Linked DNA regions of Hymenobacter tibetensis. The protein of the gene in region 1 interacts with the protein of each later gene in a pairwise test. Links are inferred from orthologs where the notes say so. Each region holds a gene or a part of one and is shown on either strand. Other genes may lie near its edges.

What was found.
Region 2: the proteins of MTX78_RS11770 (region 1) and rsfS interact in binary tests that used the Escherichia coli proteins (3 or more experiments, as listed by UniProt). The link is inferred for Hymenobacter tibetensis from one-to-one orthologs.

The regions. Positions count from the first base shown.
Region 1 is NZ_CP094669.1:2,936,985-2,940,285, forward strand. The notes cover bases 72-3,050. They hold MTX78_RS11770 (ATP-binding protein), read left to right. Parts: upstream 72-1,001; coding sequence 1,002-2,099; downstream 2,100-3,050. Other genes in these bases: MTX78_RS11765 (DUF5691 domain-containing protein), read left to right, coding at 72-814; MTX78_RS11775 (hypothetical protein), read left to right, coding at 2,099-2,431; MTX78_RS11780 (hypothetical protein), read left to right, coding at 2,446-2,901; MTX78_RS11785 (SMI1/KNR4 family protein), read left to right, coding at 3,008-3,050. In the rest of the region: more of MTX78_RS11765, read left to right, coding at 1-71; more of MTX78_RS11785, read left to right, coding at 3,051-3,301.
Region 2 is NZ_CP094669.1:4,594,527-4,597,668, forward strand. The notes cover bases 208-3,027. They hold rsfS (ribosome silencing factor), read right to left. Parts: upstream 1,906-3,027; coding sequence 1,510-1,905; downstream 208-1,509. Other genes in these bases: ftsH (ATP-dependent zinc metalloprotease FtsH), read right to left, coding at 208-1,421; MTX78_RS18400 (biotin--[acetyl-CoA-carboxylase] ligase), read left to right, coding at 1,921-2,712; MTX78_RS18405 (T9SS type A sorting domain-containing protein), read left to right, coding at 3,016-3,027. Also shown: more of ftsH, read right to left, coding at 1-207; more of MTX78_RS18405, read left to right, coding at 3,028-3,142. UniProt on the Escherichia coli protein: Functions as a ribosomal silencing factor. Interacts with ribosomal protein uL14 (rplN), blocking formation of intersubunit bridge B8.

The DNA.
Region 1 (3,301 bases):
AACGGTGAAGCGCGGCTTGCTGGGCCTAGGCAAAATTACGTTGGAAGTTACGCTGCCTACCACTTGGGACAAAAGCTGGCTGGCTGATGGCATCGAGGAGAAAAACGACCAATACGCCTACTACTCAGGCACCGGCAACCGGGCTACTCCGCTAGGTCCGAGCGCCATCCGGCTGGGCAATATACTGGCCCTACTCCCCCCCAGCCGCTGGACTACACACCTAGACGTTTCAGCTGACGACTTGCTGGCTGCGGCCCTAGCTTCGGAGTGGGCGGTGCCGATGCTGCCGTGCTGGGCCACAAGCACCCTCCTGCATCAGGATACCGACTTTGCGGCGGCTTTTCTGAAGCTGTGGCTGCACCAGCGCCCGACCCTGCAAAAAAACCACCTCGACCGCAACATCGATTGGGCGGCCCTCACCGAATTACTGCCCGCCGCTACCCGGCAACAGCTTCTGCTCAAGCCCATGCTGCTGCGCGTCCGGCGCCAGGAACCCCGCTGGACCGACGACCTGCTGCAGCTCCCTACGCCCTGGCCCCATGAGCTAACCACCGAAGTCCTGCAAAGCCTAAGCGCCAAGCTAACCAACTCGGCCACCCTCGAACGGTTCCACACCGACCTCTACCAGCTCAGCTACTTCATCAGCCAGCACCTCGCCCCCGCCATTGCTCCCGCCGACGCCACGTTGGTAGAAACCACCCTGCTCGCCCTACCCGAAGTACACAGTACCTTCCAGAACAGCATCCACACCATGCTCGAAACTCTCCGTTTCCGCGCCGAACTGGACGCTTCGCTAATAGAAGCTACAAGTTAAAACTAGTTTCCCTCCTCAGATGAGGAGGGGTTAGGGGTGGTTGACCTACCGTTGAACGACAACTAGTTTTGGCTTCTAGTTCTAGCTGCTCAACCACCCCTAGCCCCTCCTCACCTGAGGAGGGAAACTAGTTTTCTAGCTTCAACTCTGTCACCCCTCATCTGTCACCTACCTCAACGTATCCTATATGTCCGCCACGCCAACCGAAAACCTGCTCCGCCCACACGCCGAAGTGCTATATGCAGAAGAACTAGCCGCCCTGGCGGCAGTTGACGACCGGCCCAAACCCACCAACTGGAAACTCTCGCCGTGGGCAGTGGTAACCTACTTATTGGGCGGCAAGCTCGATAACGGGTTTGAAATCGAGCCCAAGTACATTGGGCAGCGGCGGCTGATGGAAATTGCGGTAGCCACCCTCGCCACCGATAGGGCCTTGCTGCTGCTTGGGGTGCCGGGCACGGCCAAAAGTTGGGTTTCCGAGCATCTGGTGGCAGCCATCAGTGGGCACTCCAACCTGCTGGTGCAAGGCACGGCGGGCACTTCCGAAGACGCTATCCGCTATTCCTGGAACTACGCCCGACTCATTGCCGAAGGTCCATCGTTGGGCGCGCTGGTGCCCTCGCCGCTGTTCAAGGGCATGCAGGAAGGCAGCCTCGTGCGCCTCGAAGAACTCACCCGCATCCCCTCCGACGTACAGGACACGCTCATTACCATGCTCTCGGAAAAGGTGCTGCCCATCCCCGAACTCGCCACCGAGGTGCAAGCTGCGCGCGGTTTCAACGTCATTGCCACCGCCAACGACCGGGACAAGGGCGTAAATGAACTGAGCAGTGCCCTGCGCCGCCGTTTCAACACCGTGGTACTCCCCCTCCCTACCGACCTGAGCGAGGAAGTGCGCATTGTACAAACCCGCGTCGCTAAGCAAGGCAAGGCGCTACAGTTGCCGGTAGAAGCGCCCGCCGTCGAGCAAATCAACCGCCTCGTCACCATCTTCCGGGAGCTACGCAGCGGCGTGACCGAAAACGGCAAAACCAAGCTCAAAAGCCCAAGCGGCACCCTGAGCACCGGTGAAGCCATATCCGTGATGAACAGCGGCTTGGCCCTGGCCGCCTACTTCGGCGACGGTAGCCTCCGCGCCCACGACCTGGCCGCCGGCCTCACCGGCGCCGTAGTGAAAGACCCCGTACAGGACCGCACCGTCTGGCTGGAATACCTGGAAACAGTAGTAAAAGAGCGCGACGGCTGGAAGGATTTATACCGTGCCTGCCGGGAGGTAGTAGAGTAATGGATAACGCTACTATCATCGCCCGTTTACGCAGCTTAGGTTCATTGCCAGTCGATAGCACGCCGGCCATCGACGACTTTCCCTTGCAAGAATTTGATGAACTTGTGCAGCAACTTTCCGAGCCCCTAGAACCAAGCCACTCTCTAGTTTTAATTAATCTGGGGCCTCCGCGCGACACATCTGCCTGTGGTATAGAATGGTCATTGGTTCATGCTGCCGAGAACATATCCGCTGAAGCGTTGCGCAATATCTTGCACGATGCTGACGACACGGAGGTCAGAAGCCTTATTGAGATGAGGCTAATAAACTACTTGAAAAATAATACAGAATAGTATTCTCTGGATTGATGGATACTAACGAATCTAAAGCTTCTGAAACATCTCCAGAATCATACTGGACAGCCGTTGGCAATATCATTCGCGAACGTCCTTATGGGCCAGGTGGTGCCGAAACTCGCAGCGGGACAAAGCATTTTACTCCAGGGGCTAAAGTCTATATTATCGATTGGTACGCCGGGATGTGCCAACGCATAATAGTTGTTGGGCAGCACCGCAAATCCAAACGCTTCATAACGCTATCAATTGATGTTCGGTTAGTAGAAAATCTTCGTCCAAAGGTTTGCTACGACCCAATGGCAATTGCAAAATTCAAAGAGCATTACTCGCCGAAGCCACACTACAACGCGGGCAGTATAAATTCGCTGACGAAAGAATTTGCTGAGACAGTTTGCCAAGCTGTTCCCCATTGGCAGTTCAATTACAAAACCAAGCTTGAAGGCACTACTTCTGTTGATGAAGCATAATTCAGCCATTACCAAACCTTTTTGTCCCGAGTTCAGAACTTTCTTAGCTCTCTGATGAAGAATTAGTAGTAAGGCCTGACACTATAAGCACCTTAATCTTCAGTTCATGCTTGACCTGACTACTCTATTCGATGAGTTTCAACATGAAACGCCTGCTACTAGTGAGCAGTTGTCAGCGTTGGCGGTGCAGTTACCGCAGCCGTTGCCGGAATCATACCGACAGTTTTTGCTGGCTTCCAACGGGGGGTGGGGTCGAAGCGGGACGCGGGAATTCGGCTTTTTCGGCACCGAAGAAATGGCAAGCTACTGGCGCGACTATGAGTTTGGCGAATACATGCCCGGCGCGTTACCGTTCGCCCTGAATGGTGGTGGCACTTTCTATGTATTTGACGTGCGGAAC
Region 2 (3,142 bases), 1.7 Mb from region 1 along the record:
AGGAACCAACCCGCAATAGCGTGGCCAGCTTCGTGGTAGGCTACGATGCGCTTCTCATCGGGGCTGATAATCTTATTCTTCTTCTCCAGACCTCCAATAACGCGGTCAACAGCGTCGGTGAAGTCCTGCATGGTAATCATCTTCTTGTCGCGACGGGCAGCAATAAGGGCAGCTTCGTTGCAGACGTTGGCAATTTCAGCCCCAGCAAAGCCAGGAGTCTGGGCTGCCAAACGACGGGCCTCTACGTCGGGGCCTAGCGTTAGGGGCTTCAAGTGCACCTGGAAAATCTCGGTGCGGCCATTGATGTCTGGCTTATCAATGCTGATCTGGCGGTCAAAACGGCCGGGGCGCAGCAGCGCTGAGTCGAGCGTATCGGGGCGGTTAGTAGCAGCAAGGATGATGACACCAGAGTCAGTACCGAAACCGTCCATTTCGACCAGCAGCGAATTGAGCGTGTTTTCGCGCTCATCGTTGCCGCCGGGCATGTTGCCACGCGAACGGCTACGGCCTACGGCGTCAATTTCGTCGATAAAGATAATGCAGGGAGCTTTCGACTTGGCTTGCTTAAACAAGTCACGTACCCGAGCAGCACCGACACCCACGAACATCTCAACGAAGTCGGAACCCGAAAGCGAGAAGAATGGCACGTCTGCTTCGCCAGCTACAGCTTTAGCCAACAGGGTTTTACCGGTACCAGGAGGGCCAACCAGCAAGGCACCTTTCGGGATTTTACCGCCCAAAATGGTGAACTTCGAAGGGTTCTTGAGAAACTCTACAATTTCTTGTACTTCCTCTTTGGCCTCTTCCAAACCGGCCACATCCTTGAACGTGATTTTCACCTTGTCGCCACCTTCAAATAGTGCGGCACGGCTTTTCCCGATGTTGAATATCTGACCACCGGCCCCAGCGCCACCGCTCATGCGGCGCATCAAGAACCAAAAGCCTACGAATAACAGGATAGTGAAACCCCACGTAGTTACCAGGTCGCCATAGCCAGTACGCGTATCGAACGTGATGCCGATGCGCTGCTCTAATGGAACGTTAGCTTGCAGCTTCTCGAAGTCTTCCTTAAAAGTTTTTCCGTCAACTACTCGGAAGCTGAACTGCGGGCTTGCCTCGAAGGTAAGAGGCCCACGACGGCTCAGAAGAGCCTTGTATTTGTCGGTTCGGACGGCCTCGTTCTTCAACGACACCTCCACTACCGACCGATCGGTGAGCAAGCGTACATCCCGCACGTCGCCGGCGGTATACATTTGCTCGAATTTCTGCTGATTTATCTCTACTGTGTTGCCGCTCTGGTTGAAGAACAGCCAGGCGCACAGAAATAAAACCAGCCCGGCGAGCAGCCAGAGTTGCATGCCAGGTTTTGGGGCCGGGCTAGGCAACATAGGCTTCTTTTTTTTGGGCGTGTTATCTGACATGAAACTAAGATTGGCTAAGGCAAAAGATCAAAGGCGGAACACCCCGCCAGTGTGTTTGTTCCCGCTAACAGACGGAAACCAGCACACTTTACTTTAATGAACTGAAAACAGTCTCTTCTTCGATGTGCTGAATTTCGGCATCACCCCATAGCTCTTCCAGTGCGTAGAACTGCCGCCGGTCGCGCAGGAATACGTGGACTACTACATCCACATAGTCGAGCAGTACCCACTCGCGGTTCATACGACCTTCGGTTTGCCAAGGGCTCTGACCAGTAAGTTTCTCTACTTCTTCCTCCACCGAACGCGCAATGGCATCGATTTGGGTATCTGATGAAGCCGAGCAGATAATAAAATAATCCGATACGGCATTTTTAAGCTCCTTGAGGTTCATCACAACGATATCCAGGCCTTTTTTCTCCTGCATACCGCGTACTACTACATCTGCCAACTTGTCCGAATCCTGTTGAACCAGGGTACTTTTCATGGGGTATTGTTAGGTTTGATCATCACAAAGTACGAAAAACACGTGGAGGCTATTATCCCCCAAACGCTATTCACGGGCCGCCAAGTGGTTTCGTTGCCCGAATGCGCTTCAACCAACAGTGAAGCGCAAGCTCTTATTCACAGAAACCGCGCCACCGACGGCTGCGTGGTAATAACCGACAAACAGACCGCCGGACGCGGCCAGCGTGGCAACCGTTGGGAGGCTGCGCCCGGCGAAAACCTGACAATGTCGGTGGTTTGGCGCCCCACCTTCTTGCCAGCGCCCGACCAGTTTCAACTCAGCCAAGCAGTAGCATTAGCAGTGCACGACTGGGCGACGACGCTTCTTGGCCCCGACCCCGCGCTTCGGGTGAAGTGGCCAAACGATATTTTTTTCGGGAACCGCAAGCTAGGTGGTATCCTGATTGAAAACACGCTTAGTGGCACAATGATTCAGCATAGCGTGGTAGGAATTGGAATGAATATTAATCAACGTGAATTTCAGGTGCCTACCGCCACGTCTTTAGCGGCTCTAACCGGACGGGCCTACGACCTGCCAATTCTAGCAAGCCGCCTGCTCGAACACCTAGAACGGCGCTATTTGCAGCTACGTGCTGGGGGGCTGGGAGTTCTCCGACAGAACTACCGGCAAGTGCTTTACCGCTACCGAGAGCCTCATCTGTATGAGGTAGATAACCATCAGGTAACAGGTGAGATTGTGGATGTGGATGAGGCCGGGCGCCTCGCTTTATCGATCAGCGGGCAGTTGCGTCATTTTGATTTGAAAGAAATTAAGTACATCATTTAGTATCACTGTTTGGTCGATGTATAAAAGCTATACGCAGATATTTTTATAGCTAGAACAAGCAAAAGGCAACCTTTAGCTGTTGGATAACGAGTAGACAGCTAGAGGTACGAGGCCAGCGCACTCACGCGCAACGCAACCTTTTCGCTCTGAGTGTCATCTATGTTTCGGGTTAGTTAGGCACGGTGCTTGTCTTACTTCATCCACAAACGCGAGTTGCTCTTAAGAACTCTTGCGCTAAATACCAGAAAAAGCCTATATTTGATAGCTTGCCACTAGGCAGCTTTTTTGCAACGCTTCTTTCATATGAAAATTTCTACCCGCTTAGTTGGGATGTTGGCCTTACTACTGGCGCAACTGTCAGCGCTTGCTGCTACCGTTACGGTGGAAGTTGGTGATAACTTCTATCGCCCGCAGAACGTGGTTATCCGTC